3 regions of the Vogesella oryzagri genome follow, and region 3 is predicted to be linked to each of the others. Evidence: riboswitches for the same ligand, from Rfam matches in the RefSeq annotation. Region 3 holds a riboswitch; each other region holds the start of a gene.
What was found. Region 3 has a riboswitch for glycine ahead of glyA (serine hydroxymethyltransferase). Riboswitches for the same ligand answer to the same signal wherever they lie in the genome.
Positions count from the first base shown of each region.

Region 1 (5,669 bases), on a different contig from region 3:
CTTCTTCGCGGCTGTACGGGCGGGTCCACTCGCCGGCGATGTCTGCCTTGCTGTGCGGTGCATTCACCAGCGGGTTGTTGTCCGCCGGCCATACACCGTTCTGCACCTTGTCGATTTCCTGACGGATGGACAACATCGCGGCGATGAAGTGGTCCAGCTCGGCCTTGGATTCGGATTCGGTCGGCTCGATCATCAGCGTGCCCGCTACCGGGAAGCTCATGGTCGGGGCGTGGAAGCCGTAGTCCATCAGGCGCTTGGCCACATCCACTTCGGTCACGCCGGAGGCAGCCTTCAGCGGGCGCAGGTCGATGATGCACTCATGCGCCACGCGGCCATTGCGGCCGGTGTACAGCACCGGGTAGTGCGCCGACAGGTGCTGCATCAGGTAGTTAGCGTTCAGCAGCGCCATTTCGGTGGCGTGCTTCATGCCTTCGTAGCCCATCATGCGGATGTACATGAAGGAGATCGGCAGGATCGATGCGGAGCCGAACGGCGCGGCTGATACCGCGCTCTGGCCAGCCACGGCGCCCGGAACCTCGGACACCACGTGGTTAGCCATGAACGGCGCCAGGTGCGACTTCATGCCGATCGGACCCATACCCGGGCCGCCGCCGCCGTGCGGAATGCAGAAGGTCTTGTGCAGGTTCATGTGCAACACGTCGGCGCCGATGTCGGCCGGACGGGTCAGGCCCACTTGCGCGTTCATGTTGGCGCCGTCCATGTACACCTGGCCGCCGGCCGCATGCACGATCTCGCAGATTTCCTTGATGCCTTCCTCGAACACACCGTGGGTGGACGGGTAGGTGATCATCAGTGCACCCAGGTTGGCCGCATGCTGCTCGGTCTTGGCACGCAGGTCGGCCATGTCGACGTTGCCGTTGTCGTCGGTCTTCACCACCACTACCTGCATGCCCAGCATCTGCGCGGTAGCCGGGTTGGTACCGTGCGCGGATTGCGGAATCAGGCAGATGGTGCGGTGCGCGTCGCCACGGCTGGCGTGGTAGCGGCGGATGGCCAGCAGGCCGGCGTATTCGCCCTGTGCGCCGGAGTTCGGCTGGATGGAGATGGCATCAAAACCGGTGATGGCCAGCAGCTGCTGCTGCAGCGCGTCGATCATTTCCAGATAGCCAACAGCCTGGTCGCGCGGGGCGAACGGGTGCATGTTGGCGAATTCCGGCCAGGTGATCGGGATCATCTCGCTGGTGGCGTTCAGCTTCATGGTGCAGCTGCCGAGGCTGATCATGGAGTGGTTCATCGCCAGGTCGCGGTTTTCCAGCTTCTTGAGATAGCGCAGCATCTCGTGTTCGCTGTGGTGGGTGTTGAACACCGGGTGCGACAGGATGGCGGATTCGCGTTTCAGTGCAGCCGGGATGGCGTCGGCCGCGGCGGCGTCCAGCGCGGCGATGTCGGCGGCCTTGCCGGTGAAGATCTCGATCAGCTGCTTGAGATCGGCTTCGCTGGCGGCTTCGTGGAAGGCCACGCCCAGCACGCCGTTGCCGGCATCGCGCAGGTTAATGCCGGCAGCCAGTGCTGCGGCGTAAACGTTGGCCGCATTGGCGCCCAGCTCAACCTGCACGGTGTCGTAGAAGCGGTCGAACACCAGCTTGCCGCCGGCGGCCTTCACCGCGTGGGCGAAGATGGCGGCCATGCGGTGGATGCGTGCGGCGATGCGCTGCACGCCCTCGGCACCGTGGTACACGGCGTACATGCCGGCGATGTTGGCCAACAAAACTTGACTGGTACAGATGTTGGAGTTGGCCTTCTCGCGGCGGATGTGCTGTTCGCGGGTCTGCAGCGCCATGCGCAGCGCGGTCTTGCCCTTGGCATCCACCGATACGCCGATGATGCGGCCCGGGGCGGAGCGCTTCATCTCGTCCTTGAACGCGAAGAAGGCAGCGTGCGGGCCACCGAAGCCCATCGGCACGCCAAAGCGCTGGGTGTTGCCCACCGCCACGTCGGCGCCCATTTCGGCCGGCGACTTCAGTGCCACCAGTGCCATCACGTCGGCGGCAACCACCGCCAGTGCGCCCTTGGCCTTGGCCGCGGCGATGTACGGGGTCAGGTCCAGCAGCTCGCCGGATTCGCCCGGGTACTGGAACAGCACGCCGAAGTAGTCGCCATTGCCGGCTTCTTCCGGGTGACCCAGCACCAGTTCGAAGTCGAAGTATTCGGCGCGGGTCTGCATCACGTCCAGGGTCTGCGGCAGCACGCGGCTGTCGACGAAGAACTGGTTGGATTTGGACTTTGACACGCGGCGTGCCATGGCCATCGCTTCGGCGGCGGCGGTAGCTTCGTCCAGCAGCGAGGCGTTGGCGATTTCCAGACCGGTGAGGTCGATCACCATCTGCTGGAAGTTCAGCAGCGCTTCCAGGCGGCCCTGGGCGATTTCCGCCTGGTACGGGGTGTAGGCGGTGTACCAGCCCGGGTTTTCCAGCACGTTGCGCAGGATCACGCCCGGGGTCAGCACCGGGTAGTAACCCAGGCCGATGAAGGACTTGTTCACCACGTTCTTGCTGGCCACCGCTTTCAGGTCGGCCAGGGCGTCGGCTTCACGCTGCGCCGGCGGCAGATCCAGGTTGCGGTTGAAGCGGATATTGGCCGGCACGGTCTGTGCCACCAGGTCCTCGAAGGAGCTGGCGCCGACATAGGCCAGCATCTCGGCCTTCTCGGCCTCGCACGGGCCAATGTGGCGTTCGATGAATTCTTGATGATTGAAGAGTTGCGAGAGCGACATGTCTTCGGTTCCGTATTTCATTGCCACGAAAACACACGGAAACACAGGCGACAAGGTTGGCCGCAGCGGCGGTCATGGCCATGTCCTTCCGTGTGCTTTCGTGGCTAAAAGCAAAAAAGCCCCGCTGTCTTGTGACAGCAGGGCCATTCGATCAGGCGCCGATTTCGGCTGCGTAGGCAGCGGCGTCGAGCAGCTTGTCCAGATCGGCGGCGTTGGCCGGCTTGATCTTGAAGAACCAGCCTGCGCCGTACGGCTCGCTGTTGGCCAGGTCTGGAGTGGCTTCCAGTTCGCCGTTCACTTCCAGCACTTCACCGGCGATCGGGGCGTAGATGTCGGAGGCGGCTTTTACCGACTCCACCACGCCAGCCTGCTCGCCATCACCCAGTGCGCTGCCTACGGTCGGCAGTTCCACGAACACGATGTCACCCAGCAGCTCTTGTGCATGCTCGGTGATGCCCACGGTAACGGTACCGTCAGCTTCCAGACGCAGCCATTCGTGGCTGGAAACGTATTTCAGTTCGGCGGGGATGTTGCTCATGTGATTCTCCTGATGCAGATAGTTTGGATCTTGATTGGGTATTACCGGGGTGACGCTCTCGCCACGTCGTTATACACCAGCTTATTCAAAAACTTTCTTGCCGTTGCGCACGAACGGCATTTTCACCACGCGCACCTCGGTCAGGGTGCCACGCAGGTCCACCTGGGCGGTAGCGCCGGTAGTGGCCGGGACACGCGCGATGGCGATGGAGTGTTTCAGGGTCGGGGAGAAGGTGCCGCTGGTGATGATGCCTTCCTGGCCATCGACCACTACTTTCTGGCCTTCGCGCAGCACGCCGCGGCCTTCCAGCACCAGGCCGACCTGCTTCATGGCCACGCCGGCGGCTTTCTGCGCTTGCAGTGCCTGGCGGCCGATGAAGTCACGCTCTTCCGGATTCCAGGCAATGGTCCAGCCCATGCCAGCTTCCAGCGGCGACACGGTTTCGTCCATGTCGTGGCCGTACAGGTTCATGCCGGCTTCCAGACGCAGGGTGTCGCGCGCGCCCAGGCCGATCGGCGCTACGCCGGCTGCCTGCAGCTGCTGGAAGAAAGGGATGGCTTCGGCGGCCGGGATCATGATTTCCAGGCCGTCTTCACCGGTGTAACCGGTGCGGGCCACAAACCAGTCGCCGAACGGCAGACCCTGGAATACTTTCAGGCCCTGGATGGAAGCGGCCCAGTCCGGCTTCACGGCACAGACTTTGGCAATAGCCTGCGGGCCTTGCACTGCCAGCATGGCCAGATCGCGGCGTACCTGCAGCTGCACGTCGAAGCCGGCGGACTGCTTGTCCATCCACGCCAGATCCTTGTCGGTGGTGCCGGCGTTGATCACCATGCGGTAGCCGTTGGCGGCCAGGTACACGATCAGATCGTCCACCACGCCGCCTTGCTCGTTGAGCATGCCGGAGTACAGTGCCTTGCCTTCGAAGCCCAGCTTGGACACGTCGTTGGCAATCAACTTTTGCAGCCAGGCTTTGGCATCGCTGCCGCTGATGTCCACCACGGTCATGTGGGAAACATCGAACATGCCGGCGTCACTACGCACGATTTCATGTTCTTTCAGCTGCGAGCCGTAATGGATGGGCATTTCCCAGCCGGCAAAGTCGACCATCTTTGCATTGGCGGCGATGTGCGCATCAAACAGGGGGGTACGTTTCGGGGCCGTCATGGGCAAGTCCTCGGAGTGAGTTTTTCCGCTAGCTCACACCCCTCTGTCCCTGCACCTGAGATTTTCCGGCATTGCGCCGTTAGCCCCTTCGGTGGGCGCGTATTGCGCCGCTCTCCAGATTCTACGGACCTTGCGATCCGATTCTTGCAGTCCTTTTGCCTGAGCGATTGCGGGTGCACTTGCGCCTTCGGCGGCAGCCTACTGCGCTAGCAGCGGCTACACTCTCCTGCGGAATGCCCGGATTATCGTTGTCCGCCGCCAGCTTGGCAAGTCGGGTTTTGTCCATTTTTCAGGCACTTGCGGCAAGTGCACAGCTGGCAATCATGATATTTCGCTTTGCGGCCAACCCCTTAGCCCGCCTGACAGCACTGGCGCGATAACCAGCCGCGCCTTAACTCAAGCGATAGTCACCGGGCCAGCCGGCACGCGGGCCAGCGACCAGTTGGCGAGTGCCCACTGCCACAGCTCTGGCAGCGACTGCCGCTCCGCCGGTGGCAGATGCCCGAGCCGTTGCAACGCCAGCCGCAACTCCCCTGCCGCCGCCTGCGGTGAAATGGCGGGTGCCAGCGTCTGCTTGGACAACTTCTCGCCGGCGGCATTGACCATCAGCGGCAGGTGGCAGTGCGTCACCGCCGGCCCCGCCAGACACTGGCGCAACCATAGCTGGCGCGGCGTGGACACCAGCAGATCAGCGCCGCGCACGATGTCATTGATGCCCTGCGCGATGTCGTCCACCACCACCGCCAGCTGGTAGGCCCAGAAGCCGTCGGCGCGCAGCAGCACAAAGTCGCCGATGTCGCGCTGTAGCTGCTGCACGTAATGCCCCTGCAGCCGGTCGTCGAAGCTCAGCTCGGTCTCCGGCACTGCCAGCCGCCAGGCGCGCGGTGAGCGACCCGTTGCCACGCCATGGCGGCAGGTGCCGGGGTAGACCATGCCATCGACGCCGCGCCGACCGTGCTCGCTGATTTCCTTGCGCGTGCAGGCGCAACCGTAGGCATCGCCTTGGGTAATGAGCTGGTCCAGTGCCGCGCGATACAACGGGTGGCGCTGGCTCTGGTACACCACCTCGCCGTCCCATTCGAAGCCGAACGCTTCCAGCGTGCGCAGAATGTTGGCCGCAGCGCCCGGCATTTCACGCGGCGGGTCCAGATCTTCCATGCGCAGCAACCACTGGCCACCACGGCAGCGGGCTTCGAGATAGCTGCCGACCGCCGTGGTTAGCGAACCGGC
Region 1 is NZ_JBEFLD010000007.1:124,305-129,973, reverse strand. It holds gene gcvP (aminomethyl-transferring glycine dehydrogenase) at 1-2,734, opposite strand, end outside; gene gcvH (glycine cleavage system protein GcvH) at 2,886-3,272, opposite strand; gene gcvT (glycine cleavage system aminomethyltransferase GcvT) at 3,354-4,439, opposite strand; glycine riboswitch at 4,473-4,567, opposite strand; glycine riboswitch at 4,577-4,678, opposite strand; gene gluQRS (tRNA glutamyl-Q(34) synthetase GluQRS) at 4,836-5,669, opposite strand, start outside.
Region 1: it holds a riboswitch for glycine, as region 3 does, so the genes downstream of both, gcvT (glycine cleavage system aminomethyltransferase GcvT) here and glyA (serine hydroxymethyltransferase) in region 3, are expected to answer to the same signal.

Region 2 (5,669 bases), on a different contig from region 3:
GCGGCAGCGGTGAGCATCGGGCGTGACGATAGCGGCTTCGGCCTGGCGGTGACCTTGAACATCAGCCTGCCGGGCGTGGCGGCCGCGGCGGCGCAGACGGTGATCGATGCCGCACACCAGGTCTGCCCGTATTCCCGCGCCACCCGCGGCAATATCGCGGTCAGCCTGCAGCTGGCCTGAGCAAGCGGTCCACACGGCAGATAAAAAAACGCCCGCAGCTGCGGGCGTTTGTCGTGGGGGCGGCCAACGTTGGCCGCAGTGCCGCTCAGCACTCGACAATGTTGACCGGTACCTCGACGATGTTTACTGCCAGGCCACCGCGGGCGGTTTCCTTGTACTTGGTGCTCATGTCGCGGCCGGTGTCACGCATGGTCTTGATCACCCGGTCCAGCGACACAAAATGCTGACCGTCTCCGCGCAGCGCCATGCGCACCGCGTTGATGGCCTTCACCGACGCCATGGCGTTGCGTTCGATACACGGCACCTGCACCAGGCCGCCCACCGGGTCGCAGGTCAGGCCCAGGTTGTGCTCCATGCCGATCTCGGCGGCATTTTCCACCTGTTCCGGCGTGCCGCCCATCACCTCGGCCAGGCCGCCTGCCGCCATCGAACAGGCGGAGCCGACCTCGCCCTGGCAACCGACTTCGGCGCCGGAGATGGAGGCGTTAAGCTTGAACAGGATGCCGATGGCACCGGCGGTGAGCAGGAAGCGCACCACGCCGTCGTCGCTGGCGCCGGGCACGAAGCGGGCGTAGTAGTGCAACACCGCCGGCACGATGCCGGCCGCGCCGTTGGTCGGTGCGGTGACCACGCGGCCGCCGCCGGCGTTTTCCTCGTTCACCGCCAGCGCGTACAGGTTCACCCAGTCCATCACAGTCAGCGGGTCACGCAGGCTGGCTTCCGGCGTCGACAGCAGCTTGCGGTGCATGTCGGCGGCGCGGCGTTTTACTTTCATGCCGCCGGGCAGGATGCCTTCGTGCGCACAGCCGCGCTGCACGCAAGCCTGCATCACGTGCCAGATGCCCAGCAGGCCGGCGCGCACTTCTTCCTCGCTGCGCCAGGCTAGCTCGTTCTCCAGCATGATCTGGCTGATCGGCTTGCCATGCTCCTTGCACAGTGCCAACAGCTCGGCCGCGTTCTTGAACGGGTGGCGCAGCTCGGTGGCGCCCGGTGGTACGAAGCCGGCGTCCACCGCCGCTTCGTCCACCACGAAACCACCGCCCACCGAGTAATACGCCCGCTTGACGATGACTTCGCCGCGGTCGTCGCGCGCCTCGAAGGTCATGCCGTTGGGGTGGTAGGGCAGCGATTTGCGCTTGTGCAGCACCAGGTGTTCACCTTCCGCGAATAGCACCTCGTGGCTGCCCAGCAGTCGCAGCCGCTTGCTGTCACGAATCGCCGCCACCATCGCCGGCACGGCGTCGGTGTCGACTTCGTCCGGCAGTTCGCCCTGCAGCCCCAGCAGTACCGCGATGTCGGAGCCATGGCCCTTGCCGGTGGCGCCCAGCGAGCCGAACAGCTCGCAACGCACGCTGGCTACGGCGGCCAGCTGGCCGTCCTTCTCCAGGCGGGCGACGAACTGTCGCGCGGCGCGCATCGGGCCGACGGTGTGGGAGCTGGATGGGCCGATGCCGATCTTGAACAGATCAAACACGCTGATGGCCATGATCAGCTCTCGCTGACTGCGCGGTATACCGGATACGCGGCGCACAGCTCCGCTACCTGGCGTTTCACGCGTGCGCTCACTTCCGGGTTCTCGATGTCGTCGAGGATGTCGCACACCCAGTGCGCCACCTGGCGGGCTTCGGTTTCCTTGAAGCCACGGCTGGTGATGGCCGGAGTGCCGATGCGGATGCCGCTGGTCACGAACGGGCTTTGCGGATCGTTCGGCACCGCGTTCTTGTTCACGGTGATGTGGGCGGCGCCCAGCGCGGCATCGGCGGCCTTGCCGGTGAGGCCCTTGTCGATCAGGTTCAGCAGGAACAGGTGGTCATCGGTCTTGCCGGACACGATGCTGTAGCCGCGGGTCTGGAACACATGCACCATGGCGCGGGCATTGGCCAGCACTTGCTTCTGGTAGTCAACGAACTCCGGCTGCAGCGCTTCCTGGAACGCCACCGCCTTGGCGGCGATCACGTGCATCAGCGGGCCACCCTGGATGCCGGGGAATACCACCGAGTTCAGTTTCTTTTCCAGTTCCGGGTTGCTGGCCGCCAGGATCAGGCCGCCGCGCGGGCCGCGCAGGGTCTTGTGGGTGGTGGTGGTCACCACGTGGGCGTGCGGAATCGGGTTCGGGTACAGGCCGGCGGCCACCAGGCCGGCAACGTGGGCCATGTCCACGAACAGGTAGGCGCCGATGCTGTCGGCGATCTCGCGCATGCGCTTCCAGTCCACCACCAGCGAGTAGGCGGAGAAACCTGCCACGATCATCTTCGGCTGGTATTCATTGGCCATGCGCTGCACTTCGTCGTAGTCGATCTCGCCGGTTTCCGGGTTCAGACCGTACTGCACCGCGTGGTAGATCTTGCCGGAGAAGTTGACCTTGGCGCCGTGGGTGAGGTGGCCGCCGTGCGCCAGGCTCATGCCCAGCACGGTGTCGTGCGGTTCCAGCAGTGCCATGTACACGGCGGCATTGGCCTGGCTGCCGGAGTGTGGTTGCACGTTGGCGTAATCGGCGCCGAACAGCTGCTTGGCGCGGTCGATGGCCAGCTGCTCGACGACGTCCACGTGTTCGCAGCCGCCGTAGTAGCGCTTGCCGGGGTAGCCCTCGGCGTACTTGTTGGTGAGCTGGCTGCCCTGTGCCTGCATTACGCGCGGGCTGGTGTAGTTCTCGGAGGCAATCAGCTCGATGTGGTCCTGCTGGCGCTGGTCTTCGGCCTGCATGGCGGCCCACAGGGCGTCGTCGAAACCGGCAATCTGCATATCCTGGGTAAACATGGCGCTCTCCAAACGGGTGGGCTGCGGCCAACGTTGGCCGCAAGCCCGATAAACGGGGTGGGTGGTCGCTGGCGACCGTGCTTGCCCCCTCTGTCCGTTTGCCTGAGAGATTGGGCGCATCGGGTTGACGATGCGCCGTGCTGCCTTCGGCGAGATGCGCGGGCGGCGCATCTGCTCTCCAGAGAGCCTGGGCAGGACAGTTCTTTTGCCTGAGAGTTTTCGGGGCGATTCCCCTTCGGCGCCGCCGCTGGGGGCTACCCGGGCGATCTCTCCTGTCTGCCTGACATGGCTGTCAGTCAATCTAGAGAGCGCCTTGACGGGCGTCAATGCGTGCCGTCGGCGGCTTTTTCGCCATCCGGCGGCGGGTCTTGGCTGGCGGCGCGGGCAGGGCGGGAAAGTGCCGGAATTGCGTCGGTCATGGCATGAAAGCGGTCGGCTATGGCAATGCTTTGGCGCCGCTCGCCAGCATGGTGTGGCAATTATAATATTTTGATTTTTATGGGAAATGCGGCTTTTTTGCGACAGTCTGCCTGTGTTGCGGGCGACTATCGCTTGCGGTGATGTGGCGGAGATGAACTTTCGTTATCGATTGTAATCGATTCGTAAAAATACATTTATATGATCAGTATCGAACATTTGTGTCGCAATCTTGATGTTGCATTGCACAAGATGGCGCTACAATTGCGGTGTAGTTTGATGACTGAAAAACATATTGGACGCTGAAATGAAATACATTATCTCTAGCCTGCTGGCACTGCTGCGTAACAAGAACATTCAACTGGAAGCCGGCCTGCGCGTGAATTACGCCCCGCATGGCTATGTGAAAAAGTTCGACGGCACCGTGGTTGCCTACGACAAGGCGCGTGGCGTACTGGTGGCCTGGCCGCGTGGCGGTAGCGACTGGTTGTCGAAGGAAGATCTGGCAGTCATCTGCTGAAATATTCGGATATGAAAAACGGCTCGCAACTGGCGGGCCATTTTTATTTGCACTGCCGGCTGCGCAAATAAAAAACGCGCACCGGAGTGCGCGTGACAGGTGTGGAGTCGGGTCAACGAATGGCTTCGGCCCTGGGCGGATACCACAGCAGGGCCGCCTGCGGGTCACGGGCGGCGGCTTCGGCCAGCTTGGCCGGCTGCCGGCCGGCGACAAAGTAGGGTGCCTGCGAGCGCGGCAGTGGCGCACGGCCGCGGATGCGGTCGGCGATCTTCTCCGCCATCATGATGGTGGGCGCGTTGAGGTTGCCGGTGGTGACCTGCGGCATGATCGAGGCATCCACCACGCGCAGCCCGCTCAGGCCGTGCACGCGGCCTTCGTTGTCCACTACCGCCATCGGATCGCTGGCGTCGCCCATCTTGCAGGTGCAGGACGGGTGCAGCGCGGTTTCGGCGTGTTCGCGCACGAAGGCGTCGATCTCGGCATCGCTCTTGATCATCATGCCCGGCTTGATTTCCTTGCCGCGGAACTCGTCCATCGCCTGCTGCGCGATGATCTCGCGGGTGATGCGCACCCCGGCGCGGAACTCGCGCCAGTCGGTGTCGTGCGCCATGTAGTTGAAGCGCAGGATCGGATGGTCGCGCGGGTCGCAGCTTTTCAGCTTCACGCTGCCGGTACTGGGCGAACGCATGGAGCCGACATGGCACTGGAAGCCGTGCGCCTTCACCGGGTTGCTGCCGTCGTAGTTCATCGCCAGCGGAATGAAGTGGTACTGCAGATTGGGCCAGGCGAAGCTTTCGTCGCTGCGGATGAAGCCGCCGGCCTCGAAGTGGTTGCTGGCGCCGATGCCGGTGCCGCGCAGATACCATTCGATGCCGATCGGCGGCTTGTTCCACCACTGCAGCGCCGGGTACAGCGACACCGGTTTGAGGCACTCGTACTGCAGGTACATTTCCAGGTGGTCCTGCAGGTTTTCGCCCACGCCCGGCAGGTGCGCCACGCTGTTGATGCCCATGGCGCGCAGCTCGTCGGCGTTGCCGACGCCAGAGCGCTGCAGCAGCTGCGGCGAGGCGATGGCGCCGTTGCTGACGATCACTTCGCGGCTGGCGAACGCCTCGTGCCAGCTGTCGCCCTGCAGATAGCTGACGCCGATGGCGCGCTTGCCGTCGAACAGGATGCGGTCGGCCAGCGCGCGGGTTTTCACCTGCAAGGTTGGCCGCTGCCGCGCGGTGTCCAGGTAGGCCAGCGAGGTGCTGCAGCGGCGGCCGTCAGCGGTGGTGGTGCGGTCCATCGGACCGAAGCCTTCCTGGCGGTAGCCGTTCAGGTCGTCGGTACGCGGGTGGCCGGCCTGCTCGCCGGCGGCGACGAAGGCGGCAAACAGCGGCGAGATGTCGGCCTTGGGGGTGGTGACGTGCAGCGGCCCGTTGTTGCCGTGATAGTCGTTGCCACCCTTGTCATAGGTTTCCGCCTTGCGAAAGTAGGGCAGACAGTCGCGGTAGCTCCAGTCCTCCAGCCCCTTGTTCGCGGCCCAGCCGTCGTAATCCATGGCGTTGCCGCGGATGTAGACCATGCCGTTGATCAGCGATGAGCCGCCCAACCCTTTGCCGCGGCCCTGGGTCATGATGCGGTTGCCCATGTGCGGTTCGGGCTGGGTGGTGTAGGCCCAGTTGTAGGTCTTGCCCTGCAGCGGGTAGGCCAGCGCGGATGGCATCTGCGTGCGCCAGTCCAGGCGCCAGTCCGGGCCGCCGGCTTCCAGCAGCAGCACGCTCACGCCCGGGTCTTCGGTCAGCCGCGCAGC
Region 2 is NZ_JBEFLD010000004.1:452,139-457,807, reverse strand. It holds gene ABNW52_RS09930 (organic hydroperoxide resistance protein) at 1-180, shown strand, start outside; gene ABNW52_RS09925 (L-serine ammonia-lyase) at 266-1,666, opposite strand; gene glyA (serine hydroxymethyltransferase) at 1,669-2,937, opposite strand; glycine riboswitch at 3,024-3,123, opposite strand; glycine riboswitch at 3,125-3,222, opposite strand; gene ABNW52_RS09915 (hypothetical protein) at 3,662-3,874, shown strand; gene betA (choline dehydrogenase) at 3,987-5,669, opposite strand, start outside.
Region 2: it holds a riboswitch for glycine, as region 3 does, so the genes downstream of both, glyA (serine hydroxymethyltransferase) here and glyA (serine hydroxymethyltransferase) in region 3, are expected to answer to the same signal.

Region 3 (5,669 bases):
TGAAATAATGCGCCTGCCTTGTTGTAAACGTTCGCCAGTAGACAAAATCCATTGGCACGAGCAAACCCTGACACAAAAGAGAAGAGAAACGACATGCGACTGAACAAACTGACCAGCGTATCCCTTGCCGTTGCTGCCGCCCTGGCTATCGCCGGCTGCAGCCAGAAGCAGGATGCCCCGGCAGGCGAGGCCTCTGCTGCCAGCGCCGCCGCTGACGGCAACGTAGTGAAAATCGGCTTTGCCGCGCCGCTGACCGGCCCGCAAGCCCACTACGGTGAGGAATACAAAAACGGCGTGACCCTGGCGATCGAAGATGCCAACGCCGAGAAGCCGACCATCGATGGCAAACCGGTAACGTTCGAACTGGTGGCCGAAGATGACCAAGCCGATCCGAAGACCGCTACCCAGCTGGCACAGAAGTTCGTCGACAACAAAGTGAACGGTATCGTCGGCCACTTCAACTCCGGCACTTCCATCCCGGCTTCCAAGATCTACTCTGACGCCGGCATCCCGATGATCGCCATGGCGACTTCCCCGGTATTCACCTCCCAGGGTTACAAGAACACCTTCCGCTCCATGACTTCTGACACCCAGCAGGGTTCGGTAATGGGTCAGTTCGTGGTTCAGAAGCTGAACGCCAAGAAGATCGTTATCGTTGACGACCGCACCGCTTACGGTCAGGGTCTGGCCGACGAATTCGAAAAGGCCGTAAAAGCCGCTGGTGGCGAAGTGGTGAAGCGTGAGTTCACCAACGACAAAGCCACCGACTTTGCCGCCATCCTGACCTCCATCAAGGGCGTGTCCCCGGACGTGGTGTTCTACGGTGGTGCCGACGCACAGTCCGCCCCGATGGCCAAGCAGATGAAGCGCCTGGGTCTGAAGGCTCCGCTGGTGTCCGGCGAAATGACCAAGACCCCGACCTTCCTGAAGCTGGCTGGTCAGGAAGCCGAAGGCACCATCGCCTCGCTGGCTGGTCTGCCGCTGGACAAGATGCCGAAGGGTGCCGACTACGCCAGCCGTTACAAGGCCCGCTTCAACATGGACGTAGCTACCTACTCCCCGTACGGCTATGACGCTGCCCGCGCCATGATCGCTGCGATGAAGGAAGCCAACTCCGCCGATCCGGCAAAATACCTGCCGGTACTGGCCAAGGTACAGTACAAGGATGGCGTGACCTCCTCCAACTGGACCTACGACGACAAGGGCGACCTGAAAGACGGCGGCATCACCGTGTACAAGGTTGAAAAAGGCGAGTGGAAAGTAATGGAAACCGTTGGTGGTGGCGCCGCTCCGGCCGCTGCTGCTTCCGCCGCCCAGTAATCCCGTCGGCAGCCTGGCTGCCTGCGCAAAAAAGCCTGACAGTACGCTGTCAGGCTTTTTTTATTGTGCCGGTGTTGCCGGCATGAAAAACGCCCGCTTGCGCGGGCGTTGTCTTGTCTGCGGCCAACGTTGGCCGCAAGCAGGCATCAGCATTCCACGATGTTCACCGGCACTTCGATCACATTGATCGCCAGGCCGCCACGCGCGGTTTCCTTGTACTTGTTGCTCATGTCACGGCCGGTGTCGCGCATGGTCTTGATCACCCGATCCAGCGACACGAAGTGCTGGCCATCGCCACGCAGCGCCATGCGCGCGGCGTTGATGGCCTTGATCGCCGCCATGGCGTTGCGCTCGATGCACGGCACCTGCACCAGGCCGCCCACCGGGTCGCAGGTCAGGCCCAGGTTGTGCTCCATGCCGATCTCGGCGGCGTTCTCTGCCTGTTCCGGCGTACCGCCCAGCACTTCGGCCAGCGCGCCGGCGGCCATCGAGCAGGCGGAGCCGACCTCGCCCTGGCAGCCGACTTCGGCACCGGAGATGGAGGCATTGAGCTTGAACAAGATGCCGATGGCGCCGGCGGTGAGCAGGAAGCGCACCACGCCGTCCTCGCTGGCGTTCGGCACGAAGCGCGCATAGTAGTGCAGCACCGCCGGGATGATGCCGGCTGCGCCGTTGGTCGGCGCGGTGACCACACGGCCGCCGCCGGCGTTTTCCTCGTTCACCGCCAATGCGTACAGGTTTACCCAGTCCATCACCGTCAGCGGGTCACGCAGCGCGGCTTCCGGCGCATTGGTGAGCTTGCGGTACAGGTCGGCGGCACGGCGCTTCACCTTCATGCCGCCAGGCAGGATACCTTCGTGGGCGCAGCCGCGCTGCACGCAGCCTTGCATCACCTGCCAGATCTGCAGCAGGCCGGCGCGCACTTCCTCCTCGCTGCGCCAGGCCAGCTCGTTCTCCAGCATGATCTGGCTGATGCTCTTGCCGTGACGCTGGCACAGCGCCAGCAGCTCGGCACCGGTCTTGAACGGGTGCTTCAGTTCGGTCACGCCCGGCGGCACGAAGCCGGCATCGATCGCCGCCTCATCCACCACGAAGCCGCCGCCCACCGAGTAGTAGGCGCGCTTGGACAGGCTGTTGCCGGCGGTGTCGAAGGCTTCGAAGATCATGCCGTTGGGGTGGTAGGGCAGGGCCTTGCGCTTGTACAGCAGCAGGTCTTCCGCTTCGTTGAAGGCAATGCGCTGCTGGCCGAGCAGGGAGATCGCCTTGTCGGCGCGGATGGTGGCCAGTATCTGTGGCACGGCATCGGTGTCCACCAGGTCGGGTTGCTCGCCGGCCAGGCCCAGCAGCACCGCGGTATCGGTGCCGTGGCCCTTGCCGGTAGCACCCAGCGAACCGAACATTTCCGATTTCACGCGCGTGGTGGCGGCCAGCAGGCCGTCTTTTTCCAGGCGGGCGACAAACTGCCGCGCGGCGCGCATCGGGCCGACGGTGTGGGAGCTGGACGGGCCGATGCCGATCTTGAACAGGTCGAAAACACTGATTGCCATGCTGCTTCTCTTGTCTGGTTGCGGTGCCGCCGTGGGTTGGCGGCACCCGGTTTACAGGGGGTGGCCCCGTGCTATTGGACAACGCGCCGCGGCCAGGGTTGACCGCAGCGCCACTACTATTTTAACGATAGACCGGATACGCGGCGCACAGCTCCGCAACCTGGCGTTTCACGCGTGCGCTCACTTCCGGGTTCTCGATGTCATCGAGAATGTCACACACCCAGTGCGCCACCTGACGGGCTTCGGTTTCCTTGAAGCCGCGGCTGGTGATGGCCGGGGTGCCGATGCGGATACCGCTGGTGACGAACGGGCTTTGCGGATCGTTCGGCACCGCGTTCTTGTTGACGGTGATGTGCGCGGCACCCAGTGCGGCATCGGCAGCCTTGCCGGTGAGGCCCTTGTCGATCAGGCTCAGCAGGAACAGGTGGTCGTCGGTCTTGCCGGACACGATGCTGTAACCGCGGGTCTGGAATACATGCACCATGGCGCGGGCGTTGGCCAGCACCTGCTGCTGGTAATCGACGAATTCCGGCTGCAGCGCTTCCTGGAATGCCACCGCCTTGGCGGCAATCACGTGCATCAGCGGGCCACCCTGGATGCCGGGGAATACCACCGAGTTCAGTTTCTTCTCCAGTTCCGGGTTGCTGGCCGCCAGGATCAGGCCGCCGCGCGGGCCGCGCAGGGTCTTGTGGGTGGTGGTGGTCACCACGTGGGCGTGCGGAATCGGGTTCGGGTACAGGCCGGCAGCCACCAGGCCGGCAACGTGGGCCATGTCCACGAACAGGTAGGCGCCAACGCTGTCGGCGATCTGGCGCATGCGCGCCCAGTCCACCACCAGCGAGTAGGCGGAGAAGCCGGCCACCAGCATCTTCGGCTGGTACTCATTGGCCATGCGCTGTACTTCGTCGTAGTCGATCTCGCCGGTTTCCGGGTTCAGGCCGTACTGCACCGCATGGTAGATCTTGCCGGAGAAGTTGACCTTGGCGCCGTGGGTGAGGTGGCCGCCGTGGGCCAGGCTCATGCCCAGCACGGTGTCGTGCGGTTCCAGCAGTGCCATGTACACGGCGGCATTGGCCTGGCTGCCGGAGTGCGGCTGCACGTTGGCGTAGTCGGCGCCGAACAGCTGCTTGGCGCGGTCGATGGCCAGCTGCTCGACTACGTCCACGTGTTCGCAGCCGCCGTAGTAGCGCTTGCCGGGGTAGCCCTCGGCGTACTTGTTGGTGAGCTGGCTGCCCTGTGCCTGCATTACGCGCGGGCTGGTGTAGTTCTCGGAGGCAATCAGCTCGATGTGGTCCTGCTGGCGCTGGTCTTCGGCCTGCATGGCGGCCCACAGGGCGTCGTCGAAACCGGCAATCTGCATATCCTGGGTAAACATCGCGTATCTCCTGGTCGCCGGCGCAGGCGGCAAAAGGTTGGCCGCACCGCGCCTTGAATAAAACGGGCGGTGACGGGCGGACGGTCTGCTGGATGCGGCAGACAGATGGATGGATGGGCGTCCGCCCGGTATCACCGGACGATGCCCCCTCTGTCCCTTTGCCTGAGAGATTGCGGCGCAGTGTGCACTGGCCATGCTGCCTTCGGCGAGGCCGCGCCGTGTGGCGGGCCTACTCTCCAGAGTGCCTGACCAGCGCAGTTCTTTTGCCTGAGAGTTTCTGGGGCGATTCCCCTTCGGCGCTGCCGCTGGACGCTTGTCCGGGCAGTCTCTCCTGCGCTGGTGGCGGCCAACCTTGCAATCGGCCGCGTGGCTTGGCGCAATCTAGAGAAGGTGGCCGAGGCTGTCAACGCATGTCGGACAGTATTCTATGTGCAGCTGCAGCATGCAGCGGCGTGGCAGATGTAAAAACACCCCACCGGGCACGTGGCGTGCCTGCGGGGAGCTGCTGATGCTGCGTTGCGTCAGGCGCTGGCGGCGGTGAAGCGGCGGCGATGATGTTGCGGGGTTTCCGCTTCATCCAGAATGGCCACCGCCAGGTCGGCTACGCTGATGCCGGCCGGGGCGTCGCCGGCCATCAGCAGCTCGTCGCCGCCCAGGCGGTAGTGGCCGCTGCGCGCGCCCGGTGCCAGCAGGGCCGGCGGCGACACGAACGCCCAGTCCAGCTGCTGTTCGCCCTGCAACTGCTGCAGCGCCTGGCGTGCGCCTTCGGCGCCTTCCTTGTATTCGGCAGGGAAGTGCGGGGTGTCGATCAGCTGCACGCCGGGCGCCACGTACAGGCTGCCGGCGCCGCCTACCTCGATGAAGCGCGCCACGCCGGCGGCCTTGACCCCGGCGACGATGGCGGCATGGCCCTGCAGGAACAGCTGGCGGATGTCGGCCTTGTCCCAGCCCGGATTGAAGGCGCTGATCACCACGTCGTGGCCGCGCACCGCGCTGGCGATGCTGTCGGCGTCGTAGGCATTGGCCGCCACTACTGTCAGGTTGGCCGCTGCGGTTACGCGTTCGGGGCGGCTGACAATGGCGCTGAGCTGGTGGCCGCGGGCCAGGGCTTCCTGCTGGATGGCGCTGCCGACAAAGCCGCTGGCGCCGATAAGGGCAATCTTCATGTGGACTCCTTCACGAGGGGTGAAACATGAGTCCATGGTAGTAAACGGCAGTGGACTTGATAATCCATGCTATTTTTCATTCATTGTGAAGTGGTGCTACATAAATGGATGAATTGCGCAGCATGGCGGTGTTTGCCACGGTGATTGAGAAGGGGTCGATGAACAGTGCGGCGGCAACGCTGGGCATGACGCCATCGGCGGTGAGTCAGCACGTGCGCCGGCTGGAGCAACTGCATGGCGTGGTGCTACTGCACCGTACCA
Region 3 is NZ_JBEFLD010000011.1:4,095-9,763, forward strand. It holds gene ABNW52_RS17630 (branched-chain amino acid ABC transporter substrate-binding protein) at 94-1,320, shown strand; gene ABNW52_RS17635 (L-serine ammonia-lyase) at 1,467-2,867, opposite strand; gene glyA (serine hydroxymethyltransferase) at 2,989-4,242, opposite strand; glycine riboswitch at 4,389-4,486, opposite strand; glycine riboswitch at 4,488-4,586, opposite strand; gene ABNW52_RS17645 (NAD(P)-dependent oxidoreductase) at 4,764-5,408, opposite strand; gene ABNW52_RS17650 (LysR family transcriptional regulator) at 5,513-5,669, shown strand, end outside.